Synechococcus elongatus PCC 6301: one gene and its partner. The main gene of each other region encodes a partner of the protein of the gene in region 2 in a complex. Links are inferred from orthologs where the notes say so. Each region holds a gene or a part of one and is shown on either strand. Other genes may lie near its edges.

Region 1 (7,120 bases), 1.9 Mb from region 2 along the record:
GACCGCACTGCCCTCAAAACAGCCCGCGATCGCTTAGTCAATGGCAACTTTCCCCTCGCGATCGCCCCCGAAGGGGCCACCAATAATCACAGTGAAATCCTCAGCCCGTTGGAACCGGGCATTGCTCAGTTAGCCTTTTGGTGTTGTGATGACCTAGCCGCTGACGATCGCGCTGAAGCGGTCGTAATCGTCCCAATCGGTCTGCAATATCCTTTCGTCAACAAGCAGGATTGGCACGCGATCGACCATTTGTTGACGGAACTAGAGCAAGACCTCAACCTCTCCAGCCTCTTACCTTCCTCAATCGATGATCCGGCCGCACGTCGCTACGCCCGTCTGGCGCGACTGGGGCTACAAATGCTCACCACCTTTGAAACCTTTTACCGGGAAGCCTATGGCCAAACCCTAGACCCCAATCCGGCAGACCCTGCAACCGCATCAACGGCCTATCCAGACTTTGCCAGACGACTTCAGCAGCTGCGGGAAGTGGCCCTGTCAGTGGCGGAATCCCACTTCAATCTGCCGGCTAAAGGTTCAATTAGCGATCGCTGTCGTCGCATTGAACAGGCAGGCTGGGATCGCATCTATCGCGATGATTTAGATCAGCTTTCGCTAGTGGCGCGAGGGTTGGCCGACTGGAATGCTACGGAAGCCAGTATTCGCATGGGGCACATGAGGCTAGTAGAGCATTTTGCCGCCGTCTCAGGCTCCTACGTCCGCGAGAAACCGACGATTGATCGCTACGCAGAAGTGCTGACGATCATGGCGCGGGCAATCGCTTGGACTCAAGGTCGCAGTCCCCAGTCCGTCTCTAAACTCAGCCAACGGATTGCCAAGCTACAAATCGGGCAGCCGATCAACGTCAGCGATCGCTATCTGGACTATCGCCAAAACCGGCGAAGTGCGATCGAGCAACTCACCTGTGACCTAACCAATCGTCTCGAACAATCCATCCAAACCTCGACTCACTGAGTCCGTTCTGCAGTCCAGTCGAGTACGGAGATGGTCTCTCAGGCTGTCAGTCTTATTCGCTAGGGAATTAGAACAGTCGCCCTCGGCGGCCATCCGGCAGAATCGTCCACCAGTTCGTTTTCGCCATCTTTAGCTGCACCGGCGTCAGCTTGGCACCCCGCAAGTTAGCCCCGCAAAGATTCGTGCCCCGCAGGTTGGCATTGCTCAAAATGGCATCGCTGAGATCTGCCTTCTGCAAATTGGCGAAACTGAGATCGGCGTTGCCAAAGTAGGCCTGATGAAGATTGGCTCGTCGCAAATTGGCGCGGTGGAGATTGGCCTGACCAAAATCTGCACGCTCTAACTGAGCGGCAACAAAGAGCGATTCCTTGAGTTGAGCCCCTTGAAAGTTGACGCTGGGCAACTGTGATTCACTCAGGTCAATCCGGTTGAGCGGTTGCTGACTAAAATCACGCCGTCCACGCTGGTAGGTTGCCAGAATGTCACGGGCATTGAGGCTGAGTCGTCCAGCACTGTTATTGCCCGAGGTATTGCTCGTCCCACCTGTCCAAGCGGCGATTTGCTGTGCATCTGCCAGTTGCTCAGGCCGATTGCCACTGCGATCGCGGCGTCGAGCGCGAATGGCCTCAGCTTGACGCTCTTGGGGTGAAGGATAGCCTGATCCGGTTCGTCCAGAGGAGGGTTTGATCGGCGGGGCACCTGGGGGCAAGGCACTGAGGCCCTGAATCAGACTGTCGTGGTAAGGCTGTAAATCCAGAGCCGTCATCACTTGCTCAGCTCGTTGGTAGCGATAGCGCACAGAAGCTGCCAACATCTTGCCGAGTACGGTTGCGAGGGCATCACTGACCTGCACCGAATTACGCCACAACAGCTCGCCAGTAACCGGGTTGTAATCCAGATCTTGAGGGCCTTTCCCGGTCATCAAGAACAGACAGGTCACTCCCAAGGAATAGAGATCGCTGCTGTAGACAGGCCGCATGGCAAGTTGCTCGGGCGGCGCATAACCACGGGTGCCGACAGAGAAGGAGGTCAAGGCTGTCAGGCCACTGCCGCCCTGGATTTGACTGACTTGGTCTTTGACCGCGCCAAAGTCGATCAGGACAAGGCGGCGATCGATGTCGCGGCGGAGCAAATTCGCTGGCTTGATGTCCCGATGAATCACGCCTTGGTTATGCAAATACTGCAGGAGGGGCAGCAGTTCACTCAGGAATTGCTTGGTCGCTGTTTCGCTATAAACTCCCTGCTCCCGTACTTCCTGCTCAAGAGTTTTGCCCCGAATATATTCTTGAACTAGATAAAAGCCTTCGGGGGCTTCGAAATAATCCAACAGTGTCGGGACTTGGGGATGGCTGCCAATGCGGCCGAGGGTTTTGGCCTCCCGCCGGAATAGCTCCCGCGCCATCAGCATAATTTCAGGGTCTTGCACCTGGGGCAGCAGCTGCTTGATGACGCAGAGGGGTTCTCCTGGCAACTGGAGGTCTTGCCCAAGATAGGTCGCTCCAAATCCACCCTGGCCGATCGCCTTGACCACGCGGTAGCGATCGCGCAGCAGGAGCGGTGAGCCGCAAGTGGCGCAGCTGCTGTTAGCGTCGTCGTTATTTGGCTGTCCGCAGTCTGGATTGAGACAGAGAGCCATGAGCAGGGTGCAGGGAAGAACCAGATCTTCTACAGTTGCATCCACTTTAGCGGCGATCGCGGCTTCGCAAAGCCCTCCACCCTTTGCCGATAGAATGATTGAGCCGAAACGGGGCACTCAAGGAAGGCGGTTAGCATGCGGATATCCCTGAACTGGTTGCGCGAGCTGGTCCAGGTTGACCTCGAGCCCGAGGTGCTCGCGGAAAAACTGACCCTAGCGGGTTTTGAAGTTGAAGAAATCGAAGACCGCCGCACTTGGGCCGCCGGGGTTGTCGTGGGTCGGGTCTTGGAACGCGAACAGCACCCAAATGCCGATCGCCTCAGTGTTTGTCAGGTGGAGATTGGCCAAGCAGAACCAGTCACGATCGTCTGTGGTGCCAGTAACGTCCGAGCAGATATCTGGGTCGCTGTCGCCACCTTGGGCAGCTATTTACCCTGCATTGACCTCAAGCTAAAGCCGACCAAACTGCGGGGTGTGCGATCGGAGGGCATGATTTGCTCTCTGTCTGAGCTAGGACTGACCAAAGAATCAGAAGGCATCCACATCTTCCCTGAGGATGCAGGCTTACAAGCGGGGCAGCCCGTTGGCCCCCTGCTGGGGCTGGATGATGTTGTCCTCGATTTAACCTCAACGGCGAATCGGGCTGATGCCCTGAGCCTGATCGGGATCGCGCGGGAGGTGCGGGCCTTAACTGCGGCTACCCTGACGCTACCTGAGGTGGGAACTGCAGACCTATCCCGAACTACCCTGTCTTGGCGATCTCTCTACAAAGTGAAGCCTGGAAGCCACTACAGCGGCACGATCATCGAAGGGGTGACGATCGCGCCCTCGCCGGAGTGGTTGCAAAAGCGGCTGCAACTGGCCGGGATTCGCACGATTAATAATGTCGTCGACATTACCAACTACATCCTGTTGGAGTACGGTCAGCCGCTCCACGCCTTCGACCGTCAGAAACTGCAAGCGATCGCGGGCAGTAGCGATCTTGCGATCGGGGTGCGATCGGCCCAAGCCGGTGAAACGCTGAAGACCCTAGACGATCAGGAACGGACGCTAGCCGAAGCCGCTCTGGTAATTACGGCGGGTGATTGCCCAGTGGCCTTAGCAGGCGTCATGGGCGGTGCTGACAGCGAGGTTAGCCAAGAAACCACCCAACTCCTGTTGGAGGCCGCTTGGTTTGAACCGATCGCTGTGCGTCGGTCAGCTCGGAGCCAAGGGCTGCGCACCGAAGCCTCAGCTCGCTATGAGCGTGGGGTCAATGTGACAGAACTGCCGATCGCGACGCAACGGGCGATCGATCTGTTACTACAAATCGCTGGCGGTACTGTCATCAGCCAAACAGTGGCGACCACCACGCAAACTGAACCGGAGCACAGCATCACCCTGCGCCTCCAGCGGATTAATGAATTGCTTGGCCCTGTTCAAGCAGAAGACGAGGAACTGAAAGATCTCGGTGCCGATGATATTGAGCGGTTGCTAACCGCGATCGGCTGTCATCTAACCTTGGTGGATGATGCGGTTTGGCAAGTCCGCGTGCCACCCTATCGCTACCGCGATCTAGAGCGTGAGATCGACCTGATTGAGGAAGTGGCTCGCCTCTACGGGTACGACAACTTTGGCGAAACCCTACCACCACTGGGCAGTGACGAAGGAGCGCTTTCAATCGATGAAAGTCTGCGCCGCCAAATTCGGGCCGTCTGTCGGGGCGTCGGCCTGACGGAATTACAGCATTACTCCCTAGTCAAACCCGGTAGCGATCGCCAAGTCCATCTGGCTAATCCGCTACTGGCGGAATATTCCGCCCTGCGGCTCGATTTGCTCAGTGGTCTGATCGATGCCTTCCAGTACAACTGGGAGCAGGGTAATGGTCCACTCTGGGGCTTTGAAATCGGTCGCATTTTCTGGCGGGAAGAGGATGGCTTCTTCGAGGCCGATCGCATGGGCGGCATTCTTGGCGGTGATCCCAGCCGAGGCCGTTGGCAGCGCGGGGGCAAAGAGCAGGCGATCGACTGGTATGCCGCTAAAGGGGTCTTGGAAGAAATCTTTGAGCGCTTTGGCCTCACGATTGAGTTTCAGCCCGATCGCCAAGACGATCGCTTCCATCCAGGTCGCACTGCTTCGCTCTGGCTGCAGGGTGATCGCCTCGGACGTTTTGGTCAGCTTCACCCATCACTCTGCGAGGGGCGGGGTCTGCCAGCAGAGGTCTACGCCTTTGAGCTGGATCTCGATGTCTGGCTCGACCACCTCGATCAACCAGAACGGCAAGTACCGCGCTTCCAGCCTTATAGCAGCTTCCCTGCCAGCGATCGCGATTTGGCTTTCTTCGTCGATCAGTCTGTGACTGTGGCGGAATTGGAGCGGATCATTCGCCGTCAGGGTGGAGCCCTCCTCAGCGAAGTCGAGCTATTCGACCAATATTGCGGTGAGCATGTGCCGGAGAACCAGCGCAGTTTGGCCTTCCGTCTCACCTATCGGGCGAGCGATCGCACCCTGACTGAGGCAGAAGTGGAGCCGGTGCACGATCAGGTGCGACAGTCCCTCGTCGAACGCTTCCGCGTCACCCTACGCAGCTAAAACAGTCCTAAAGTGATCGCTATCAGCCTCTCTCCAGTAACGAGGGAGAGTCCTTGCTGGCGATCGCCTTGCCAATTTTTGCGACCCCCCTGCGGGGATCAAAAGTCTCCCTCACAATAGGAGCAGGTTGCCCAAGGCGGCCATGGATACTCCTCGGCTTCATCCCGAAACGATCGCAGCAGTCAAAGAACGGGCCGATATCGTCGATATCGTCTCGGAACAAGTCGTGCTGAAAAAGCGCGGCAAGGATTTTGTCGGCCTCTGCCCGTTCCACGACGATAAATCGCCGAGCTTCACTGTCAGTCCGGCTAAGCAGTTCTACTACTGCTTTAGTTGCGGCGCCGGCGGCAATCCGATCAAGTTCCTGATGGAGCTAGGCAAGCAGTCCTTTAGCGAAGTTGTCCTCGATCTCGCGAAGCGCTACCAAGTTCCGGTTCGTACCCTCGAAGTTCAGCAACATCAAGAGCTGCAACGCCAGCTCAGCCGCCGCGAACGCCTCTACGAAGTTTTAGCTGTCGCGACCCAGTTTTACGAGCAGTCGCTGCGCCGACCAGAAGGTGCGGCAGCCTTGGATTACCTCAGGCGATCGCGGCAACTCCAAGAGTCCACCATTCAGAAATTTCAGCTCGGCTATGCGCCAGCCCAGTGGGCCAGTCTGGCAACCCATTTGATTGAGCAGAAGCGCTTTCCTGCTGACTTGGTCGAAGAAGCCGGTTTAGTCGTGGCGCGGCGCAATGGCCAGGGCTACTACGATCGCTTCCGCGATCGCCTGATGATTCCCATCCATGACCTGCAGGGGCGGGTCGTGGGCTTCGGTGGCCGCACGCTGACCGGTGAAGAGCCGAAGTATCTCAACTCGCCCGAGACCACGCTCTTTGAGAAGGGCAAGCTACTCTTCGGGTTGGACAAAGCCCGCGCTGCGATCGCCAAGCAGGATCAAGCTGTCGTCGTTGAAGGCTACTTCGATGTGATCGCCCTGCATGCAGCAGGCATCGATCATGCGGTGGCTTCCCTCGGAACGGCCCTCAGTCGCCAGCAGGTCAAGCTGCTCTCGCGCTACAGCGAATCCAATCAGATCGTGCTCAATTTCGACGCCGATCGCGCTGGTGCTAAGGCGGCAGAACGGGCGATCGGGGAAGTTGAAGATCTGGCCTATCAAGGACAGGTACAGCTGCGGGTCCTCAATCTGCCTGGCGGTAAGGATGCTGACGAATACCTACAGCGTCACAGTGTCGCCGACTATCGTGAGCTACTGGCGCGATCGCCCCTCTGGTTAGATTGGCAGATCGATCAACTGCTGCGCGATCGCAACCTCGATCAGGCCGATCAGTTTCAAGCCGTCGTTCAAGCGATCGTGCAACTGCTGGGCAAGCTGCCCAACACACCTCTACGCACCCACTACGTTCACCAAGTCGCCGAGCGCCTCAGTCAGGGTGAAGCCCGAACTGCTGTTCAGCTTGCCTCAGACCTGCGGGCACAAGTGCGGGGTCAACGTTGGCATGGTCAGGCTAGCCGCTGGGAGAAACCGGGCGATGACAGCATTCGGGAGCAAGCGGAAGCGCAGATTCTCAAGGTCTATCTCCATTGCCCACGCTTGCGCTTGGCTGTCCGCAAAACCCTCCACGATCGCGAAATTCAAGGTTTTAGCCTGCAGCCCCACCGTTTGCTCTGGCAGGCGATTGCTGAAATAGAAGAAGCGCACCTTGGCTTTGCAGCCATGTATCAAGTCGAGCGAGGGGAAGGCAACGGTGACGACTTAGCAGCGATCGACCTCGTGCCGATTCTGCGCGATCGCCTCGATCAACTCACAGGAGTTTCCCTCGGTGGCTTCTTGGAACTGAGTGAAAATGACCACGCCGATCTCACCCATCCACTGCCGTTGTTACGGGGTGCTGTGGCCTTGGTGGAACGACTGCGCTGCGAAAAACGTTGCCGCCATTT
Region 2 (7,018 bases):
CAAGGCCCAGCTATCAACTGAATGAATCCAGTCGAAATGCTCGACAGCTTTCCGGGCTTTATTGCTCTGCAGTTTTCCCAGCAGATGCCAAGTCAAATCGGGCAGATCCGTCAGTTCCGCTTGCTTAGCGATCGCTTCTTGGACCCGATTTTCGCCAAAGTGCCGCTGACCTGCTGCATAGGCTTCTCGGATGGCAGCAGCGGGATGGTTCTTGCTGACAGCAATCAGCTGAACGCTGGGAGGCAGTTGCGATCGGAGACTGGCCAACCGCTCGGCAATTTGGGCCATGCCTGCCTCTGACTCCCTAGCTGGCTACAGAAAGGTTTGTTTGAAGACTTGCTGCAGCTGGTTGTATTCCTGCAGACTGGCATCTCGGCGCAGCTGGCGCAGACGGTTGTCGACCAACATCCGCGCTTCATTACGACCGATTGGCTCAAAGCGGGTTCCCCGAGCATCAAAGGCTACGAGAAAAAAGAGGCGCTGAGCATAAAGAGTGGCGAAGAGTTCTTTGCTGTCCCCAAAGCTGCAGATTTGGTAGAGCAATCCGAAGGTGGGATGGTTGAGGTAGTTCTCGGAAGCCATTACTCGGGGGAATCGATCCTCAAGTGGAACCAGGACAAGTGCTCGCTAGGGTTCTGTAACAAGTGCAGCAGCGCTTCAAAAACTTTACGGGATATTGGCAAGGGCGGCTAGTTTTTAGCAGCTAGCGGGCCGCGATCGCTTGCCAAAAGAGTTGTAATTCGCGACCTTGTTGTTCCATCAGACCCCAGCGCACATCATTCGGCGCTTGGGCAAATAATCTGAGCATCGCTTGAATCAGCTCCGGTAGCGACAGCGTATTGGTCAAAAAGCCGTACCACTGCTCCTTCGGCAGGCCAAAGAAGGTCTGGAAGTGATGATTGAGCTGGGCTTCGGAAAAGCGCATCAGCTTTTCGAGGCCGAATTGGTAGATGTAGTGCTTGCGAATTTTTTCGGTTGGCCAGAGTCCTCGCCAGGCTTGGGTAGCAAGTTCTGCCGTGGTCAGACTGGAACTGGCATTCAGTCCAGCCGCGATCGCATTCGCCAGATCAGGAGCGCGCCGCAGTAGCGCCCCGACCATGTAGCCCGAAGCGGGATGCACCATACTGGCCGCCCCCCCAAAGCCAACCACTGACTGAGTGAGATCGGGCAGCGGCAAATTCAACGGAAACAGGCAATATTCCTCGTGCTGAATCACTTGCACCGTCACACCGCGAGTGGCTAAGCGTTGATAGAGCCGTTGTTTGAGGCGATCGTAGGGAATAGCCGGGCAAGCCGCCAGCGATGTTTCCTCTACAAAGTAGACGTCGTTCCCGAGATCCATCGCGTAGAGAAAGGTCGGTGGCAGTTGGCGTTCTTCAGGTGAGAGATGGTCGCTGCGGTAGTCCATCAGCACAAACTGATGGGGCTCGATCGGCGGCTGCGAAAACTGGCCAATGATGCCGTAGGCCGCTTGGTAGGCGATCGCGTCTGAATGAGGTCGCTGGATAAAAGCCGCTTGGTGCCCAGTCGTATCGACAACCAGCCGCGCCTGTAACTCCTGCCCTGCTGCTGTCGTAACGCAGGAATGGTGGGAGTCATGGGCGATCGCAGCTGCTTTGCCGAGTTGCCATTGCAGGCCGCCTTGCTCACATTGCCGCAACCAGTGCTGTTGTAGTTGGGCGCGATCAAACAGCCCGTAGTTGTATTGGTGCTGAACCGGCGCCTCACCGAAGTAGCTAACGCAGTTCGACCAGCGATGCCCAAAGAGATGCTCGAGGCCAAGACTATCCAGCTCGGGTCCCCAGATGCCGTAGGTATTTTCCCAAGGATGGAATGGGTCGACGGGGGATAGTCCTTGGACTTTCAAGCCGCGCTGTGCCAGCTCTGCCGCGATCGCCAGTCCGGCTGGCCCCGACCCGATCACTAAGGCATCGAACACGCGATCGCTCTCCCTGTTGCTTGCGCTACTATCACCGCTTGCGATCCTAGCCCTGAGGGGGCAATCGCCCCTAGCGGCTGAGGTGATCGAGCTGACTGAGGCTGTTGTAGTGCGTCAGGTCGTACTGCAGCGGCGTTACCGTCACGTAGTTGCGGCGGATCGCATCGACATCGCACCAGTGGCTATCAGCCGGTTCCTGTGGTTCACTTTCTTCCACCACCTCACCGGCTAGCCAGAAATAGGGCTTACCGCGTGGATCGACCCGCTGGTCAAACAGATCGACGTAGCGTCGGACGCCTTGGCGGGTCAGGCGAATGCCAGCGATTTCCTCCTTCGGTACCGGCGGAATGTTGACGCTGAGCAGCACCTTGGGCGAACTGGGGTGCGGCAGGCGCTCCAGTAATTCCACAGCAATCTCAGCCGCTGGTTCAAAGTCCCGCGCTGTAAAACTGGCCAAGCTCAGGGCAATGCTGGGGATACCTTCAATCACGCCCTCCATCGCTGCTGAGACGGTGCCGGAGTAGAGCACGTCCGTTCCCAGATTGGGGCCGTGATTGATGCCCGAGAGCACAAAATCGGGCAGTTCTGGCAGCAGTGTGCCAAGGGCAAGCTTGACGCAGTCCGAAGGCGTCCCAGAGCAAGCCCAGACCTGTACTGCCGGATCAAACAGCCCTTCGATCCGTTCGGCGCGGATGGGTTTATGCAACGTCAGGCCGTGGCCGGTGGCCGATCGCTCGCGATCGGGACAGACAACCGTGACCTCATGGCCAGCCTGAACGAGACGGTTGGCGAGGGTTTGGATACCGAGGGCGAAAACGCCATCGTCGTTGCTGATCAGAAGTCGCATGCCGAATTGCAGGGTCTGCCCATTAACCCTAACGGCATTCGGGGAGCATAACCGGTCTAGACCCGCACACCGGCGCGATCGCACGGCTGGTAATCTGGACTTTGATGGCTCCCCCGCCCCTTTTGCTTGAATCCTATGCTCAGTCAGCTCAGCGAGCTTGAGGCTCAACTCGAAGCTCTGCAAACCCGTGCTCTGGAAGCGATCGCCACAGCGAGCGATCGGGAAGCCTTGGAGCAACTGCGCATCGCCTTTTTGGGCAAAAAAGGGGAGCTTTCAGCCATTTTGGGTGCGATGGGCAAACTGGATGCCAGCGATCGCCCTCGCATTGGTGGGTTGGCAAACACCGTTAAAGCCCGCATTAGTACTGACCTCGATGAACGGCGTGAAGCCCTCGGCAAAGCAGAACTAGAAGCGCGACTGATTGCAGAAGCAATCGATGTCACCATGCCAGGGCAGTATCGTCCCCAGGGACACCTTCACCCGCTGCAAAGCACGATCGATCGCATTCTCGACATCCTCGTTGGCCTTGGCTATCAAGTCGCTGAGGGGCCAGAAATGGAGTCGGATTACTACAACTTCGAAGCCCTAAACATGCCCGCCGACCACCCAGCGCGGGACATGCAGGACACCTTCTACCTCACTGACGGCAATCTGCTGCGCACTCACACATCGTCCGTGCAGATTCGCCACATGGAAGAGCAGGAGCCGCCGATTCGAGTCGTCGCGCCCGGACGCGTTTACCGGCGCGATGCCGTTGATGCGACTCATTCGGCCGTCTTCCACCAAGTGGAACTACTCGCCGTTGATGAAGGCTTGACTTTCACTGACCTGAAAGGCACCGTCAAAACCCTGATTCAGGCGCTATTCGGCGACCTACCGATCCGCTTCCGTGCCAGCTTCTTCCCCTTCACGGAACCTTCGGCAGAAGTCGATGTGCTCTGGCAAGGGAAATGGCTAGAGGTCTTGGGCTGCGGCATGGTCGATCCCAATGTTCTCAAAGCCGTGGGCTGCGACCCAGAAACCTACAGCGGCTTTGCAGCCGGTTTTGGGGTGGAGCGTTTTGCGATGGTGCTGCACGGCATGGACGATATTCGCCGCCTCTACGCCAGCGATTTGCGCTTCCTCAGGCAGTTCTAAAACTAATTCAAGGCACCAACGAATCAAGAGGCTTTGCAGAATTCTGCAAAGCCTTTTTCAATAGCCAATTGAGTCAATATCCAGCATGCGATCGCTCAGGCTATCTCACAGATTTCAGCGACATTAATCCTTCCAAACATGCCATTTAAGCTTTGTTGAATCTCGACCACCATTGGCGTAATAAACAGCCATACGAAAGACGTAGAGATAATTTTTACTAGTTGCATGAGCCTCTGCTGCATTGACCTCGCAGAGGCTTTGATATAGAGCACTGGGATCTTGACCGACTAAATCACTGATCGAGTGAATACCAATTCGTGCAAAGTCCTTGACAAATGTGCGGCCAATTCCGGGAATCGACAAAAGGTCAGACTTCATTCTGTTGACATTGACCTCACTAGGCGATCGCACTTTACCTATTGGCTGACCGTGAACTTATGCAGGGTTATGGATGCGAAGTCTTGCTGATAGCTGTCAAGAACGGACGGGAATCAGGATAGGCGATTCCGACACTTGCTCCAGCGCCGCTAACAGCACTTCTGGACCCGCACCAGGTTTGCAGCCTTGCTCAGTCAGGACCCGTTTCCAGGCTCGGCTACCTGGACAACCGTGGAAGAGCTGTAGCAGATGACGCGTGATGCTATGCAATCGGACACCTTGGCTGAGCTGCTGTTCAATGTAAGGCATCATTGCCAGGACCACTTGCAATCGCGATCGCGGTTCAAGGTGATCGCCGTAGAGTTGCGCGTCTGCTGCCGCTAGCAAATAGGGATTGTCATAAATGGCGCGACCCATCATGACAGCATCAACCTGTTGTAAATGCTGCTGAGCCTGATCCAGATCAAGAATGCCGCCATTGATTTCGATCACCAACTGCGGAAAATCCTGCTTGAGTTGATAAACCACGTCGTAGCGCAACGGCGGGATCGTGCGGTTTTGCTTGGGATCGAGCCCTTGCAGCCAAGCTTTGCGGGCGTGGACGCTGAAGCGATCGCAGCCACTCTCAGCTACGATGCGCACAAAGTCCTGCAGTTCCTCATAGCTGTCGCGATCGTCAATGCCAATCCGATGCTTGACTGTCACGGGGAGAGTTGAGGCCGATCGCATTGCCTCTACACACTGCGCTACCTGCTCTGGTCGCGCCATCAAGCAAGCGCCAAACTGCCCCTTCTGAACGCGATCGCTCGGACAACCGACGTTGAGATTAATTTCGTCGTAGCCCCAGTCTTCGGCAATACGGGCGCAGTCTGCCAACCATTGGGGGTTGTCGCCCCCTACTTGCAACGCTACGGGATGCTCTTGGGGATCGTAGTCCAAGAGGCGGGCGCGATCGCCGTACTGAATCGCCTGCGCCACAATCATTTCGGTGTAGAGCAATGTGCGGCGGCTGATCTGGCGCAAAAAGTAGCGGCAGTGGCGATCGGTGCGATCGAGCATGGGCGCCACACTCAGACGATGACTGCGGACTACAGCTGTCCGATCAAGCAATTCAGGCACCGTAAGCATCGCAACAACAACCGACAATAGAGAGCATGGAAGACTCTCTTCAGATTGCCATTGTTGGGGGCGGGGCTGCGGGCTTTTTTGCAGCGATCGCCTGTGCAGAAGCCAATCCTCACGCCCACATTACGATCTACGAAGCAGGGCCAGAACCGCTGAGCAAGGTGCGGATTTCGGGGGGAGGCCGCTGTAATGTCACCCACCATTGCACCGAAGCCAGGCAGCTAATTCAGGCTTACCCTCGCGGCGGTCGAGCTTTGCTGGGGCCATTCAGTCGCTTTCAGCCCCAAGACACGATTGCTTGGTTTGAAGCTCGCGGCGTCCGCCTGAAAACAGAAGCCGACGGACGGATGTTTCCGGTCAGCGATCGCTCCAGCAGCATCATCAACTGCCTTCTAGGAGAGGCTGAACGCTTGGGCATTCAGCTGCGCTTACGGGAACCGATCATTGGGGTCGAGCGCCATGCAGACGGGTTTCAGCTACAGCTGCGAGCAGCAACTGTCACAGTCGATCGCCTCTTGCTAGCAACCGGCAGCAGCCCCAGTGGCTATCGCTTAGCAACAGCGCTGGGACATGACCTGATCCCGCCAGTTCCTTCTCTGTTCACCTTTACGGTGCTGGATGCGAGCCTGCGCGCTCTGGCGGGGATCAGTCGCGATCGCGTTCAGGCCACCCAACAAGTCGGCGGCGATCGCCTCAAGGATACAGGACCTCTCCTGATTACCCACTGGGGCTTGAGCGGCCCACCAGTCCTCAAGCTCTCGGCCTTTGGGGCAAGGTTGCTCCAACAGCATCGCTATAGCGCAGAGCTGCGGATCAACTGGCTACCCGATCGCTCGGCGGAACAAGTTCGGCTCGAGCTCCAGGCCATGCGCAGCAACGAGAGCAAACGTCAGCTTAAAAATGGGCGACTGGCCGATCTGCCCCAGCGCCTCTGGCTCTATCTGCTAGAGCAGGCAGGTCTTCCCAGTGATCGTCGTTGGGGGGAAGTCTCTAATCAGCAATTGACAGCGCTCTGGCAAACCTTGACCGCCGGTACCTACGCGATCGCGGGCAAAGGTGTTTTCAAAGAAGAATTTGTCACCGCTGGCGGTGTCCCTCTCGACAGCCTCAATAGTCAACGCATGGAAAGTAAACGCTGCCCGGGGCTCTTCGTGGCGGGCGAGCTGCTCAACGTCGATGGCATCACCGGCGGCTTTAATTTTCAAAATGCCTGGACCAGTGGCTGGATCGCCGGCCAAGCCCTAGCTGATCACAGGAGTGAGGCTCATCTCCGGTAGTTCTAGGGGCAGCGTCACCCAAGGTAAACCGACAGTGCTCAGAGCTTTGCGAATTGATTCTGGACCGTCGGTTTGCAACAAAAACAGGGGTAACGCAGCTTCACCCGCTTCAGCTTGGAGTTGCTTTTGCGTCTCTTCCAGATGCCACTCGTAGGGCTGACTAAGACAGATCTGGGTCTGCCGCCAGCGATTGAGAAGGTCGTGGAAGCTTTCCGCTGGCCGATGAATGAGTAGACAAATATCAGGCCCGACCTTGACTTTCCACTCGGGATCGCAGAGCAAAAAGACCAAGTCGCAGGGGACGGGGACGAGCTG

What was found.
Region 1: the proteins of pheS (region 2) and pheT are in contact, whole or in part, in a crystal structure (PDB 6P24), measured with the Escherichia coli proteins. The link is inferred for Synechococcus elongatus PCC 6301 from one-to-one orthologs.

Annotation. Positions count from the first base shown.
Region 1 is NC_006576.1:299,459-306,578, forward strand. Bases 2,380-5,461 are described here. They hold pheT (phenylalanine--tRNA ligase subunit beta), read left to right. Parts: upstream 2,380-2,743; coding sequence 2,744-5,179; downstream 5,180-5,461. Other genes in these bases: SYC_RS01340 (serine/threonine-protein kinase), read right to left, coding at 2,380-2,608; dnaG (DNA primase), read left to right, coding at 5,322-5,461. Also shown: SYC_RS01335 (lysophospholipid acyltransferase family protein), read left to right, coding at 1-972; more of SYC_RS01340, read right to left, coding at 1,040-2,379; more of dnaG, read left to right, coding at 5,462-7,120.
Region 2 is NC_006576.1:2,172,132-2,179,149, reverse strand. The notes cover bases 1,943-4,922. They hold pheS (phenylalanine--tRNA ligase subunit alpha), read left to right. Parts: upstream 1,943-2,921; coding sequence 2,922-3,923; downstream 3,924-4,922. Other genes in these bases: dusA (tRNA dihydrouridine(20/20a) synthase DusA), read right to left, coding at 4,398-4,922; SYC_RS13645 (helix-hairpin-helix domain-containing protein), read right to left, coding at 4,047-4,301; surE (5'/3'-nucleotidase SurE), read right to left, coding at 2,010-2,786. Also shown: SYC_RS10810 (YggS family pyridoxal phosphate-dependent enzyme), read right to left, coding at 1-288; transcriptional coactivator PipX, read right to left, coding at 313-582; crtL (lycopene beta cyclase), read right to left, coding at 704-1,939; more of dusA, read right to left, coding at 4,923-5,429; SYC_RS10780 (NAD(P)/FAD-dependent oxidoreductase), read left to right, coding at 5,456-6,703; SYC_RS10775 (hypothetical protein), read right to left, coding at 6,668-7,018.